One region of the Undibacterium sp. TJN19 genome, then DNA from elsewhere that is predicted to be linked to it. Evidence: predicted binding sites of a transcription regulator. Region 1 holds the regulator's gene; the other holds the start of a gene.

The links. The regulator sigma-54, encoded in region 1, starts transcription at its own class of promoters, with help from an activator protein. The targets are predictions, from matches to a motif close to TGGCANGNAANCTGCTTT.
Region 2: the regulator sigma-54 is predicted to act here: its motif matches at 2,363-2,380, upstream of ACO0LH_RS16405 (CmpA/NrtA family ABC transporter substrate-binding protein).

The regions. Positions count from the first base shown of each region.
Region 1 is NZ_JBMPPL010000001.1:684,002-692,006, reverse strand. Features, by position in the region: gene ACO0LH_RS03240 (ABC transporter permease subunit) at 1-114, shown strand, start outside; gene ACO0LH_RS03235 (ABC transporter ATP-binding protein) at 125-853, shown strand; gene ACO0LH_RS03230 (enoyl-CoA hydratase/isomerase family protein) at 957-2,051, opposite strand; gene hpf (ribosome hibernation-promoting factor, HPF/YfiA family) at 2,359-2,712, opposite strand; gene ACO0LH_RS03220 (RNA polymerase factor sigma-54) at 2,821-4,308, opposite strand; gene lptB (LPS export ABC transporter ATP-binding protein) at 4,320-5,072, opposite strand; gene lptA (lipopolysaccharide transport periplasmic protein LptA) at 5,074-5,649, opposite strand; gene lptC (LPS export ABC transporter periplasmic protein LptC) at 5,668-6,312, opposite strand; gene ACO0LH_RS03200 (KdsC family phosphatase) at 6,309-6,833, opposite strand; gene ACO0LH_RS03195 (KpsF/GutQ family sugar-phosphate isomerase) at 6,833-7,873, opposite strand; gene ACO0LH_RS03190 (monovalent cation:proton antiporter-2 (CPA2) family protein) at 7,987-8,005, shown strand, end outside.
Region 2 is NZ_JBMPPL010000005.1:288,818-296,822, forward strand. Features, by position in the region: gene ntrB (nitrate ABC transporter permease) at 1-794, opposite strand, end outside; gene ACO0LH_RS16405 (CmpA/NrtA family ABC transporter substrate-binding protein) at 915-2,084, opposite strand; gene ACO0LH_RS16410 (ANTAR domain-containing response regulator) at 2,490-3,158, opposite strand; gene tsaD (tRNA (adenosine(37)-N6)-threonylcarbamoyltransferase complex transferase subunit TsaD) at 3,321-4,349, shown strand; gene plsY (glycerol-3-phosphate 1-O-acyltransferase PlsY) at 4,471-5,100, opposite strand; gene ybaK (Cys-tRNA(Pro) deacylase) at 5,202-5,693, opposite strand; gene ACO0LH_RS16430 (sensor histidine kinase) at 6,245-6,523, shown strand; gene ACO0LH_RS16435 (ATP-binding protein) at 6,550-6,750, shown strand; gene ACO0LH_RS16440 (hypothetical protein) at 6,889-7,041, opposite strand; gene ACO0LH_RS16445 (HlyD family secretion protein) at 7,435-8,005, shown strand, end outside.

The DNA of each region.
Region 1 (8,005 bases):
TTCGGGCAGAAAATTGCGGAAGGCAAACCTGCTGCGGTGCAGGCAGACCCTAAAGTCATTGAAGCCTATCTGGGCGGCAGTGTTGCCGATGCATCAGACGTTGTCGCGGCTTAAGGAGAAAACCATGTTAAGTATTTCAAATCTGCATGCGGCTTATGGCAAGGTCGAAGTCCTGCACGGTATTTCTCTTGAAGTCCCGAAGGGAAAAGTGGTAACACTGATCGGCTCTAACGGTGCGGGTAAAACCACGACCATGCGGGCGATTTCCGGCATGTTGAAACCCAAGCAAGGCAAGGTCACCCTGGCAGGAAAAGATGTGACCGGCCTCGATTCACACAAGATAGCAAGGGCCGGGCTTGCCCATTCGCCTGAAGGCCGGCGCGTGTTTGCCACCATGTCTGTCACGGATAATCTTTTGCTCGGTGCTTTCCCGCGCTTTACCCGCAGTCGCCCGCGCGGTGATATTGAAAGTGATCTGCAAAAAGCGATGGACTTGTTCCCGCGCCTGAAAGAACGCAAGAACCAGCTTGCCGGTACCTTGTCTGGTGGTGAGCAGCAAATGCTAGCCATGGCACGCGCTGTCATGCTGAACCCGGATGTGGTGTTGCTGGACGAACCTTCCATGGGCCTCGCACCTATCCTGGTCGATGAAGTATTTCGCATCATTGTCCGGCTGAAAGAGCAGGGCACGACCATGCTGCTGGTAGAGCAGTTTGCCGCTGCTGCCCTGGCCGTGGCGGATTACGGCTATGTACTTGAAAACGGCAAGATATCAGTACACGGCCCCGCTGCCAGCCTGCAAAATGATCCTGCGGTCAAAGCCGCTTATCTGGGGGGCGGCGCGCAACATTGATGCATGATTCTTCTACAGATAAAAAAACGGGGACAGCATGCTGTCCCCTTTTTTTTGACGGCGGTATGAATGTCTGTATTGCCTGTATTGCCGGTATGGCTACCTAGCCAGCCAGATGACGCAAAGGGTGCGCATGTGCTGGCCATACCTCAGCAAAGAAACCGGCTATCTGTTCTGCACTGACTTCTACCAATGTTGCTGGCGACCAGCGTGGCGTATTGTCTTTGTCTACCACCAGAGCGCGTATGCCTTCCAGTACCTCACCATGTTTGAAACAATGGCGTACCATATTTCTTTCCATGCGCAGGCAGTCAGAGACTGACATGGCAGCACTGCGGCGCAACTGCTCCAGCGTGACTGACATCAGCAAGGGAGAGCGCTTCTGCATCACCGCCAGGGTCTGTTGTGCAAATTCGGCATTATTTTCTTGCAGCTTTTCGCAGATGGCCTTAACGCTATTACCATTGAAATCCTGGTCTATCACATCTCTCTGTATTGCCAGTTTGCTGTTCTCTGGCTGTATTTGTGCTGTGAACGGTGCAGCAAATTCACGTATGGCCACACGTATATCCGCGGCATCTGTCTGCTCCAGCAAACCCAGTAAAGCCGGTATCCCGGATGTCGGTACAAAGACATCTGCCAGATCAGCGTATAAGGCATCAGCTGCCGTAATGATTTCACCTGACAATCCCAGATAGGTGCCCAGCTCGCCCGGGGCCTGCGACAGGAAATAACCCCCGCCAACATCCGGGAACAGGCCGATATTCACTTCCGGCATGGCCATCTTGGTGCGTTCGGTGACGATGCGCAGACGGCAGTCTTCACCCGCCTGGGCGATGCCCATGCCACCACCCATGACCACGCCATTCATCAGGGCGATATAGGGTTTTGGGTAAAAATGAATCAAATGATTTAAAGCGTATTCTTCAGTGAAAAAATCTTCCAGCAGGGCAGAATCACCCTTGGGTGTTGCCGTGCCCACATCATAAAAGAAACGGATATCGCCACCGGCGCAAAAAGCCTTTTCGCTGCTGCTATGAATAAACACCGCACGTACGCTGGCGTCGTTTTGCCATGCCAGCAGGGTCGTGGTCAGCGCCCGCACCATGTCCAGCGATAGCGAGTTCAGCGCCTTGGGTCTGTCGAGTGTGATGAAGCCTATATGGTTCTTGACGGAAGTGAGTACAAATTCGCTCATGGTGATTCGCTATGCAGGGTAAGGGACGAAGCTGTTATTCTAACTTTGCAGGCAGTGCACGTCACTAGATGTATAAGCATATGCAGAAATAGCGCAAAGAAATTTTCTGATTGTGCGAATGCGACGGATTGTCTGGCGCTAATCAATGACTCAGTCAACATGAATAATGTATATAAATGATGACTTTGCCATGCTTGGTGACGGCTCAACGATGAGTCAATAAAGCATCAATAAGGTCTCAAGAAAACAAAAAGGACGCCTTTCGCGTCCTTGTTTTGGATGCCATCAGCCCGATCAGGGCTATGGCTTACACGTCTTGGGCTGACGCCGGATCAGGTATGTGCTTGATCGCATCGTGCTGGTGACTTTGTATTTTATCTTTATGTTTGATGACCTGGCGATCGAGTTTATCGACCAGCGTATCAATCGCTGCATAGAGATCGTGTGCCAGACTTTCAACATGGATATCTTTACCGCTGATATGCAAATTAATGTCTGCTTTGTGCCTTTTTTCCTTTTCCCGGAGCTTGTCCACCGTCAGGATGACGGCGATATCAATGACCTGGTCGAAATGCCGCCTGATGCGCTCTAACTTGGTATGTACATATTCACGAATTGCAGGAGTTACTTCGACGTGATGTCCACTGATTGTGAGATTCATACTGTGCTCCTATAGTGATGTTGCTTGCCATTACGAAAAGCTCTTTGCGTTCAAATAACATTGAGCTAAATCATATATAGCAATTCAAACCGTGATTACAAGGACTACTTACAAAGATTTACGCAGGCTCACTGGGGGGATTTTGAGGGCTTCACGGTATTTGGCAACTGTCCGTCGGGCAATTACCATGCCCTGTTCACCCAGCATGTCTGCAATTTTGCTATCAGAGAGTGGGCTTTTCTGGTCTTCTGCTCCTATCAATTGCTTGATGAGTGCCCGTATCGCGGTGGAAGATGCTTCTCCCCCTGTTTCCGTCGCGACGTGGCTGCCGAAAAAATACTTCAACTCAAACATGCCATGTGGGGTCAGCATGTATTTTTGGGTTGTTACACGTGAGATAGTGCTCTCGTGTAATCCTAGTGTATCAGCAATTTCGCGCAAAACAAGGGGGCGCATGGCAACTGCACCGTGGGTGAAAAAGTTACGTTGTCTTTCAACTATCGCTTGTGCAACGCGCAAAATGGTATCAAAACGTTGCCGCATGTTCTTGATGAGCCAGCGCGCTTCCTGCAATTGTGAACCAAGTCCACTTTCACCGCGGTTTTGTTTCATGATGTTGGCGTACATGCTGCTGACGCGCAACTTTGGCATTACATCCTGATTCAAGAGCACCTGCCAGCCATTCCCTGACTTTCTGACGATGACATCGGGCACGACATAGTCTGAATCATCGGCAGTAAAGGCGATACCTGGCCGGGGTTTGCATTGCCTGATGACAGTTTGTGCATCGCGCAAATCTTCATCATCGCAGTCCAGTATTTTCTTTAATTTCGTGAAATCCCGTTGTGCAAATAAAGTGAGTTGTGTCTCAACAATATTTAGTGCAAGGCGGCGTGTCACGAAAGCAATCCTGGGCAGGCGCCTGATTTGCAAGGCCAGGCACTCTGCCGGGCTGCGCGCACCCACACCTGCCGGGTCAAAGCTTTGCAGCATGTTGAGCGCGAAGGCCAGCTCTTCCGGTTCTATGCACAATTCCAATGGCAAACTGGCATGGATTTCATCCAGGGTTTCAGTCAGATAACCATTGCTGTCGAGTGCATCGATCATCAGCTCTACCAGCGCACGGTCGCGTGGCTCGCGCAGGTTCAGGCGCATTTGCTCCAGCAGGTGTTCGCGCAAGGTAGTTTGCGCTGCGCCCAGTTGTGGGCGGCCATCTTCATCATCGCTGGCTGCTGCGCCATGGTGACCATCATCGAAGCTCCAGTCGTCTTCATTGGTGCTCATGGTGTCATTGCTGGCAGGGGCTTCAGCTTCCTGGTTTTGCTCTGTGCTTGCGGCTGCTTCTTCGCGTATGGCTGGCGCTTCCATGCCGGCATCCGCGGCACTGCTGCTGGTGTTGATGGCACCATCGGCCAACAGACGTACAGCATGGTCAAGCGGGTCATCGACACGCTCAAGCAAGGGGTTTTCTGTCAGCAGGGTTTCCAGTTCCTGATGTAATTCCAAAGTGGAGAGCTGCAATAACCGTATCGATTGTTGCAGTTGGGGCGTTAATGCCAGATGCTGGGAAGTACGTAGTTGCAGGCTTTGTTTCATGATGATTCCCGTCACATCCGGAAGTGTTCCCCCAGATAGACGCGCCGCACGGATTCATTTTGTATGATGTCGTCGGGTTTGCCACTTGCCAGTACAGCACCCTGATTGATGATGTAGGCATGATCGCAAATGCCCAGGGTTTCACGCACATTGTGATCGGTGATCAGCACGCCGATGCCACGTTCTTTCAAAAAGCGCACAATGCGCTGGATTTCGATGACGGCAATCGGGTCGACCCCGGCAAAGGGTTCGTCGAGCAAAACAAAGCGGGGATTGGTCGCCAGCGCACGTGCGATTTCCACACGACGGCGCTCACCGCCAGATAGCGACAAGGCCTGGCTTTCACGAATTTTTTCAATCTGTAAATCCGCCAGCAGGGCATCGAGACGTTCATCGATTTCTTTGGTCGAAAGAAATTTTCCGTGGGCATTTTTCTGTAATTCCAGAACAGCGCGGATATTGTCTTCGACTGTCAGCTTGCGAAATACTGAAGCTTCCTGCGGCAAATATGACAAGCCCAGCACCGCCCTTTGATGGATGGGTAACTGAGATATATTGACAGCATCTATCGTGATGTCACCTGCGTCCGATGGCACCAGGCCAACGATCATGTAGAAAGAAGTTGTTTTGCCCGCACCGTTCGGGCCGAGCAGGCCAACGACTTCGCCGCTTTTCACTTGTAGCGATACGTCACGTACTACCTGGCGCGCGCCATAGCGTTTTTGCAGCCCTTTGACGAGCAGCGTACTAGCAATTGCCGTCATCTTAATTGGCCTGTTTTTCAGTTTTTGGATGCAAAATTATTTTGACACGACCATCGCCATCGACATGCTTGCCGCTGGTTGAATTGGCACCATCAAAGACATCGTTTTTGCTGTCATAGGAAAGATATTCACCCTCTTGTTCCTGGGTGACTTTTTTACCTTCGAGGTAGCGTATCTTTGCCTTGGAAATAAATTTCACGACCTCGGTACTTTGATCATATTCGGCACGGTCAGCTTCGCCATCAACCCACAGATCGGTACCGCCATCCCGTTTTTGCCGGAACGTGACCTTGCCATTGCTGCCACTGCTCAGTACGACAAACTGATCACCACTTGGTGATTCTGTCAGTACGGCTTTTTCAGCTTTGACCACCAGCGTACCTCTCGTTACCAGGACACCATTCGATAAAACATGGACGCCTTTCTGTCCCTTGCTCTGTGTGCTGCCGGCTTCAATCAATGTGTCTTTCAGGCTGTCGGCTTTTTCTGCATGGGCTGAGGTGAGGGCCAGGCCCATACATCCAAGGCCGATTAATTTGCGCAAGCCAGGCACAGAAAAAATGGGTTTCATTCTCATGTTCTGCTTTCTATTTATTTATTTTATGGGAAGAGGAGCGGACTTCACACGCCTCTTTAAATGCATTTTTACTTTACTCAATAAATCCAGTTCCTGGGTAGCATTATTGGCGAGCATACCTACCGCAGTGGTTTCTATCGTGCTGGTTTTTACAAAGACGGGCTTGTCGGTTTTGATCAGGTCTTCATCTGGCAATAACAACAAATAATTTGTTTCCAGCCGCATGAATTGTGAATTCAATCCCTCAGGGCGTTCAACGCTGACCTGGTCATATAAATGCACTTCATCATGTTCGCGTTTGGGCGAAGTTGTGGTTGATTTTTGTGAAACAACGGCGAGCTCTGCACGCAAGTGCAAAGGCGTACGGTTTTCATCAAAACTATTAATTTGCGGATGTGTAATTTCTATATTGTCATTACGGGGCAAGTGTATCAGGCGTTCGCCGGTGACATGGTAATTGGCCTTGCCATTGTTGGACAGCCGTATGAAATTGAATTTCTCGACATAATAATCGGGTGCGGCCCTGGCGGAAGAACGATTTTGTTCATCACCGGCATTACGCCTTACCACTTCCATGACCCAGATGGCGCCCAGCGTGATGACGCCCAGCATGACGACTGCCAGCCAGATACGGAAACGGTCTATGGTTAAATGATGTTTCATGAAAGATAATTTTGTAAAGCTAGTTCGTATTTGTCTTGCGCCCGCAAGATGAAATCACATATTTCCCTGGCCGCCCCTTTGCCACCACCAGCCGTGGTGACATAGTGCACACGCTGTCTTACTTCAGCATGGGCGTTGGGCACACTGGCGGCAAAGCCGCAACGCATCAGTATCGGTAAATCAATGACATCATCGCCAATAAATCCGCAGGCACTGGCAGGCAGGTTCAAATCGGCAATCAATTGCAGGAAAGCTGATTTTTTATCATGTATGCCCTGACGGATATGCGGGATGCCCAAATCTGTCGCGCGTCTGGTGACAATGGCAGATTGCCGGGCGCTGATGATGGCCGTGGCAATACCCGCCTGCTGTAATAATTTAATGCCCTGGCCATCAAGGACATTAAAGGTTTTCATCATTTCACCATCCGGCCCGAAATGCAGACTGCCATCTGTCAATATGCCATCGACATCAAAAATCATCAGCTGGACCTGGCGTGCCATGTCGATTGCGCTCGTCATCAGATCACCTTGGCGCGTGTCAGGTCGTGAATATGCAAGGCACCCACCAGCCTGCCATCATCATCTGCCACCAGTAACTGGTTAATGCGATAGGTTTCCATGACTTCGACAGCTTCCACGGCTAATTGTTCAGGCCGTATGCGGTGTGGCTTGTCATGCATGACATCGGCAATCTGCAATTGCGTAAAATCCCGTGTGCCATCCATCAAGCGGCGCAAGTCACCATCGGTGAAGATGCCGACGATATGCTGGTTGTGATCGACCACGGCTGTCATCGCCATGCCCTTTTTGGTAATTTCCAGCAACGCCGTTTTCAGTTGAGTCTCTGGCCCCACTTGCGGGATATCGGCACCTGTGCGCATGACATCCCTGACATGGGTCAGCAGCCGACGCCCCAGTGAACCGCCAGGGTGGGAACGAGCAAAATCTTCTTCACGAAAACCACGCGCATCCAGCACTGCTACGGCCAGGGCGTCGCCCAAAGCCAGAGTGACCGTCGTGCTGGCCGTTGGTGCCAAGTTCAGCGGGCAGGCTTCTTTGTCCACATGCAGGTTCAAATGTATATCGGCCAGTTTGCCCAGGCTGGATTCCGGGTTGCCCGTCATCGCGATGAGTTTGACACCCAGGCGCTTGATGATGGGCAAGATGGACATCAGTTCAGACGCTTCGCCTGAATACGAAATGGCAATGAAAACATCCTGTTGCGTCACCATGCCCAGATCGCCATGCGCAGCTTCTGCCGGGTGGACAAAAAACGAAGGCGTGCCGGTAGAGGCAAAGGTCGCCGAGATCTTGCGTGCAATATGGCCGGATTTGCCGATGCCGGACACGACCACACGGCCATGGCAGGTCAGCAGCATATCAACCGCCTGCGAAAACCCGGCAGCATCACCATTGCCCAGGCGTGTCTGCAAGGCCAGCAAGGCATCTGCTTCAATTTGCAGGGTTTCACAAGCCAGTTTCAGCGCACGTTTTGCCGCGGCGGCCTTATCGGTTGCACTTTGCGGATTCGGGGAGTAAGGGGCATTCAATTCATTCATGCCAGAAGTATAAACGAAATCCAGAAAGCAAAAACTCTGCCAGTTGTAACGGAATGAATATTGTTTGCCAGAAATAAGGTTTCAGACGCGATAAATCGGCAATAATAGGAGGCATGAATGGACTAGATACCA
Region 2 (8,005 bases), on a different contig from region 1:
ACATCTTCATAAGTAAAGGCACGTGCAATTGCCACGAGAATTTGCTCAAGTATCAACCCCACCATGCCGATGACGACAATAGCAATAATGATATGCGGCACGTTCAGGTTATTCCATTCATCCCAGACCCAGAAGCCGATACCGACACCGCCCGTCAACATTTCTGCGGCGACAATGACCAGCCATGCCGTACCTATGGCCAGCCTGACGCCTGTCAGCATATAGGGCAACACTGAAGGCAATAAAATGCGGGTGATTATTTTCCATTCAGACAAATTCAGTACACGCGCCACATTCATATAATCTTGCGGCACCCGTTGTACGCCGATGGCAGTATTGATAACCATGGGCCAGATAGAGCAAATAAAGATGGACCAGATCGCTGCCGGATGCGCCGACTTGAAAACCAATAAACCAATCGGCAGCCAGGCCAGCGGTGATACAGGTTTCAACAGGCTGATGATAGGGTTGAACATGCCAGATAAAAATTTGAAACGGCCGATCAGAAAACCGAGTGGGATACCCACCGCCGCAGCCAGCCCAAAGCCTACTGCAACGCGTTTCAACGATGCATAAATATTCCAGCCTATACCCTGATCATTCGGCCCTTTTTGATAGAAGGGATCCGAGAATATTTTTATGGCTTCCTGCAAGGTGACCCACGGCGAAGGAAAAGTCGTATTTTTGACAGCGATGATTTCCCAGATCAGTATCAGCAAGCCAATACCAAATAAAGGTGGCAAGACACTCAGAAAGAACGGGCGCAATGACATCATTTTTTTCTGTCCCGGCATTTTTACGTCTGCCGTTTTTTCAGCTTTTACTTCTCCCGTTATTGTCACTGTACTACCTCCCGATGTCGCAGCGTCTGCTTCCTGCATTACTCCATGTACCAAGGTATTCATGACCACTCCTTAAGCCTTGATTTTGAACGACGCTGCATAGGCAGCCGGATTTTTTCCATCCCAGACCGTGCCATCCATGAATTTGCTGCTACGCATGGGGTCTTTTGGCACGGACACTTTGGCCATCGTCGCTGCATCCTTATAGATATCGATGCGGTTGACGGCTTTGGCCACCGCCAGGTAATCGGGGTCAGCCTTGAGCAAACCCCAACGTTTATGCTGGGTCAGGAACCACATGCCATCTGACAGATACGGGAAATTCACCGCGCCATCATTGAAAAATTTCATATAGTTGGGGTCATCCCAGGTCTTGCCCAGGCCATTTTGATAGCGCCCCAAAATACGCTGGTTAATTACATCAACAGAGGTATTCACATAAGATTTATCAGCGATGGTTTCCGCCATTTTTGTCTTGTTGGACAAGGATGCATCTATCCAGCGACTGGCATCCAGAATAGCTGCCACCACGGCACGCGCCGTGTTCGGGTATTTCTGTGCAAATTCTGCAGTGGTACCCAGCACTTTTTCTGGATGGTCTTTCCAGATGTCTTGCGTGGTTGCGGCGGTGATGCCTATGCCATCAGCAATCGCACGGTGGTTCCATGGTTCACCCACACAATAGCCATCCATATTGCCAACGCGCATATTCGCCACCATTTGCGGCGGTGGTACGGTGATCACCTTGGCATCTTTCATGGGGTTGATGCCGTGCGCAGCGAGCCAGTAATACAACCACATCGCATGGGTACCGGTCGGAAAAGTCTGGGCAAATGTGTATTCGCGCTTGTCGGTCTGCATCAGCTTTGCCAGACCTGCACCATCGACTGCCCCCTTGTCGGCCAGCTTTTTAGACAAGGTAATTGCTTGGCCGTTGTTGTTGAGTGTCATTAAAACGGCCATGTCTTTTTTATTGCCACCGACACCCAGTTGCACACCATAAATCAGGCCGTACAACACATGAGCAGCATCGAGCTCACCATTGACCAGCTTGTCGCGCACACTGGCCCAAGATGATTCTTTGGAAGGAATAATCTTGATGCCGTATTTTTTATCAAAGCCCAGCACCGACGCCATCACCACTGACGCACAATCAGTCAGCGGAATAAAGCCAATATGGACTTCTTCTTTTTCTGGCTTGTCTGATCCAGCTGCCCAGACCCCACCTGTATTCAACCCCATGATGCCTGCCCCCGTTGCCACTGCGGCACTTTGCAAGAAACTACGACGTTTGAAATTCGGTTCATGATCTTCCTGCGCATTGACAAGGTTAGCTAGCTTGGTAGATGGTTCCTGATTCGTCATGTCTGCACTCCAGCTTAGGTATTAACTTCTGCAATGAAAAAAGGCGTCATCCCACGCCGGAAAACCGTGTGGAAAGACACCTTTGTCTGGTGAGGTGACCGCCGTTAGTCAGGCTCACTTTTTCTTACGTACCAGCTTTGGTACTTTCTTTTAGCCTAGCAATTGCCGTGCCATATCATTTCGCGCGCGCATGGTCAGGTAAGAAGCACGATAAAAAAGAAAACGGCGATGTTTTTCGCACCGCAATGACGCGGCGCACCAATTACACGCACAAGTCTGGGCTTAAGCCCCCAGCAAATCCGCGACGTCCAGTATGCGTTGCGCCAGATCTACCAGTTTCAGATTTTTTTCCATCGCCTGCCTGCGCATTCTTTGGTAAGCCTCATTTTCTGACAAGTGATGACGCTCCATTAACAAACCTTTGGCGCGCTCTATGGTTTTGCGTTCTTGCAACTTGGCCCTGGTATCCGATAATTCTGTGCGCAGTTTCTGATCAGCATTGAAACGGGCCATGGCAACATCGAGCACTGGCTTGATACGTTCAGACTGCAACCCAGCCACAACATAGGCCGAAACACCGGCTTCCATGGCAGCCACCATATGTGACTGGTTACCATCTTCCGTGAACAAAACGATGGGGCGTGGCGCATCACGTGTCAACAAAACCATGTGTTCGAGTACATCGCGGGAATCAGATTCGGCGTCAATAATGATCATGTCGGGCTGCATCTGTGCTATGCGCTCACTCATGTACAGATCACCCGGAATCACGGCGATGATGTTATAACCTGCCTGCAGCAAGCCTATGCGCAAGGCGCGTGAACGTGCCAGTTGCGCCTGAGCATGCTCTTGCAATTCGTCTTCAGTCTGGATAACCGTATTCACCACCACAATCCGCAGGCTTTGTGATGGTGGTCTTATCGCATTATCACTATTCGGTTTGCTGCGCATTTGTGGGCAAGGCCAGATATAATCTCGTTATGCGAACTGTAGCAAGATTCGCACCAATCCAGTTTTTCTGGATGAAGGCAAACTATTTGTTATCGGCTTGCTATTTTCAAGCGATACATCACCAGCTTACCTGCCTTTAATCCATCCAATTTAGAAATTTACATGATAGTTCTCGGCGTTGAATCTTCCTGCGATGAAACCGGCCTGGCCTTGTATGACACGGAGCGTGGTCTGTTGTCACATGCCCTGCATTCACAAATCGCCATGCATCAGGAATACGGTGGCGTTGTGCCTGAACTGGCATCACGTGACCACATTCGTCGCGCCCTGCCCTTGCTGACTGAAGTATTAGGCAAGGCCAATCTGGGCAAGAAACAGATAGACGCAATTGCCTATACCCAGGGGCCAGGCCTGGCAGGTGCGCTGCTGGTAGGCGCATCCGTGGCTTGCGGTCTCGGCATGGCACTGGATATTCCGGTATTGGGTGTGCATCACCTGGAAGGCCATCTGCTATCACCCTTGCTGGCCAGCCAGCCGCCGGAATTCCCCTTCATCGCCTTGCTGGTGTCAGGGGGCCATACCCAATTGATGCGCGTCGATGGAGTGGGGCGTTATCAGTTATTGGGTGAAACACTGGACGATGCGGCAGGCGAAGCCTTCGATAAATCAGCCAAATTACTGGGACTGTCTTACCCTGGTGGCCCGGCCATTTCAAGAATGGCAGAATTTGGTGACTCTGCCGCTTATAAATTCCCGCGCCCCATGCTGCATTCAAAAGACCTGAACTTCAGTTTCTCTGGTCTCAAAACCGCAGTGCTGACAGTAGTAAAAAATCATCCGGCTAATATCTGTGAACAGGATAAAGCCAATATTGCCCGCTGCTTTGTTGACGCCATCGTTGACGTGTTGACGGCGAAATGCCTGACAGCGATCAAGGAAAGCGGCTTGAAACGCCTGGTAATTGCTGGTGGCGTCGGTGCCAACCAGCAGTTACGCGCATCGCTCAATGCCGCTGCAGCAAAGAAACGCTTTCAAGTGTATTACCCGGAACTGGAATTCTGTACCGACAATGGCGCGATGATCGCCTTTGCAGGCGCCATGCGGCTGAAAAAAAATCCCGCACTGGCAACGCGGGATTATGGCTTTAATGTCAGGCCACGCTGGCCCTTGCAGGAGCTCGTTGCTGCCTGACACGATTCAGATATCACTTCCACACCTGGCGCTGGACTGATAATAGCAATGTCAGAGTCAGTGTCAGTAGCAAATGACAAACATGCAGGCTTACGCAGACTTATTTGTCATTTGCCGATCACTATTTTTTCTTGCTGCCTGCCTGAACGTCTTTCTTGCTGCCCAGGCGGCTTTCTTTGCCATTCATCAAATTCGCTATATTTTGGCGATGGCGATAAACCAGCAGACCACTCATGATAAAAACGGCAAGCAGTTTGACATCTGGCCCGAACAAAAACCCATAGTACAAGGGCGCAAAGATCGCCGCGATCAGCGCCGCCAATGAAGAATAACGGAATGCGAACGCCACCACCATCCAGGTCACCAGCGTCGCTACACCTAACCAGATATTAATGCCGATCAGGACGCCAGCAGCAGTCGCCACCCCTTTGCCGCCAACAAATTTGAAAAACACTGGCCACAAATGCCCAAGAAAAACAGCCAGCGCAACAATTGCGATACTGCCATCGTCCAGTTGAAATTGCGTTGCGTAGGTCATCGCCAGCCAGACTGCGAACCAGCCCTTGACGGCATCACCCAATAAGGTCAGCACGGCTGCCGCCTTGTTACCACTGCGTAAAACATTGGTCGCCCCCGGGTTTTTCGATCCATAAGTGCGCGGATCAGCCAGACCAAACAGCTTGCTTACCACTACCGCAAACGACAGTGAACCGATCAGATAGGCGGCGATGGCAGCCAGAATTGTATTCATCTTTTTCCTTATTCTTTATTTCAGAGGAAAAAACTTCCCTCAGCCAGGGGTAACACCCCAATGTGATTTTTTGATTTGTCTATTCTAGACGATGTAGGCGATTATTCATCCATAGCGCAGTCTACGGCATGTGCCTGCAGCAGGCTGATCAGCAATTCCGGCGCAATGCCGATCAGGTAACCACGTTGCCCGCCGTTGATATAAATTTTTGGTAAATCCAGTATGCTACGTTCTACATAGATAGGCATGGCTTTTTTGGTGCCAAACGGCGAAGTCCCACCAACCAGGTAACCTGAATGCTTTTGCGCATTTTCAGGCTTGCAGGGCTCTACCGATTTGCAGGCAATTTGCCTTGCCAGGTTTTTGGTTGATACCTTGCGGTCGCCATGCATGAGCACGATCATGGGCTTGGCTGCCTCGTCCTGCATGACCAGGGTTTTAACGACATGGTGCTCATCCACACCCAGCTCACGTGCGGACACGCCCGTGCCGCCATGTTCTTCATACGCATAGGGGTGCTCGGAAAATTCTGCCTTGTGTTTGCGCAGGAACTGGGTTGCCTGTGTAACGGATACGTGTTCTTTCTTGGCCAAGATGTGCTCACTTTGACGAATATGCAATTTTCAAACTGGGCAAATTATATCTCCCGATGGCTGACAGTCAAAGTTTCTGCCTATTGCAGATCACTATTGCAGACAAGCATTGCACAAAAAAACGGCACGGCATAGCCTGCCAGACCCGCCACCATAAATACACGTAATCACATTCTTTATATCCCCGTGATGAATTCGTGAGAAAAAATTCATCAGTTTGCGATGATTAAAAGACCATTAGTTTCTATGATCAGATTTCCAAATCATTGGATCAGCTATTACTGTCGATGCTTCCCCTCACTAGCCGGGTGTTCTTCCCCCTGCCTGGAAACGTGAAGTTCTGCAATTCCGATTCACTATCATTTCATCAGAGAGACTTTTTATGTCCACTAGTATTCATTGCAAGCACGATTTCAGAATGGAACAAAACGTTTTAGCGACACCTGGCATCTCCCTAAAAAAATTGCGCTGGTCGCCCTTGGATTACAGCACGGACCTTGCTATTGTTATTTGCGAAGTCTGTGGGCCCTTTACGCACGCTCTGCGACACCATGGCGCGCCTGGAAGGCGGCGTAGAAACCGTGCGGCTAGAACCCATCGCCATTACAGAGCTGGCACAAGATGTGTTGAGTAAATTTGCCTTACGCGCCAGGGAACTGGAAGTCAGTTTGCAAGTAAGCCCGCAAAATACCTCTTTAATGATGAGCGCAGACATCGGCAAGCTGGAGGGCGTTCTGACCAATTTAATCGACAATTCTCTGCACCATACTCCCAGGGGTGGCAGCATCAGCATAGAACTCTCACGCTCGCAAACGACACCACTTTATTAATTACAGTCTGCGATACGGGTGTTGGTATTGCGCATGAACAATTGGAACGCATTTTTGAACCCAACTATCGCGGCAAGAATGGCTGCACTGATAATATGGTACACCTCGGACTAGGCTTGGCCATTGTGCGCAGACTATTAGAACTGCATGAATCAAACATCCGTGCCACAAGCCAGCCTGGTCTTGGAAGCGCTTTTTATTTTGGCTTGCCTTTGGTTAATAATTGATTCAATAGAGACCTGCAAAGAATCATTTCTGCTGGGTTATATCTCTTATAGCTGAAAGTCAAAGCAGGTAGACATGCGAAATTGTGGTTGCAGAACAGGGGAACCGCGCGATACCAGCATTTGCGCCATCGGTCATAATCAGAATAGCCCGCGCATGCAAATTGCGGTGTAACTAAGCCACCAGGGGCAGATCCGGGTTGGCATGCCGTCAGGCAAAGCAAGATAGGTTGGAATATTCCAGCGATCACAGGCGGCATAGCTGATGACTTTCTTGCCGATAACTTCTTGCATTCCAGCTCAGACTTGGGGCCTACAGCGGTTCCCGTGTTTTTTGGCCGTCTCATACAAATAAACAGAACCTGCACAGTCGTCACCAAGAACCATCACCACGGCTTTTCTCCCCTGATAGAAAGAACTTCTCTTCCTGGAAAACTTGTTCTTAACATTGCGAGCAACTGGCCTGATTCTCATCAAAATAAAACATATTTCAACTGTCAATCTTCAATAATTATGCCGGTCAATTTTTTTTGTTTATGGCTTGCAAGGAATTTTAAAAATTAAAAATTTACCAACACAAAGAAAATATTTAACTTTTTTTAACAGTGTTGTTTTTATTTTCTCTTTTTAATGTAATATCCATTTTCATGGTTAAAATAGCCAATATTTTTTTGTAGTGAGACAGTTTTGAATAAGCAACAACCTCCTTTTGAAGCAAACCAAAGCAATAATTCAACGGAACCAAATTCGACGACTGTGGCTGCACCAAAACCCTTATTCCGTCGTCAGGTAATTGAACACATCAGCAATCGAAAATACGGCACTGTCCTTCTGGCACATCCCGTCAGTCATCGCTTTCTAACAATGCTATTTACAAGTATTGCAGTGACAATCATTGCATTCTTTGCATTATTCAGTACTACTCGCAAAGCCCAATGCAGTGGGGTTTTATTGCCCAATCTTGGGGTCATACGCGTCTTGCCAACACAGGCAGGTGTCATTCTTTCTAAAAATGTCACTGAAGGACAACTGGTGCGTGCGGGAGATGTGTTGTTCGTGTTATCAAGTGAACGAAGTGCTGCTGTTGGTGATGCACAGAAAACGATTTCTTCTCTGCTGACAAACCGTCGTGACAGCTTTCATGCAGACCAGGCACAGCTTCTCGCACAAAGCCGCGCACGACTTGATGCGATGCAAAGGAGAGCATCTGACCTGGAAGGGGAAATCAGCAAAATCGATGCACAAATCGTTTTACAGA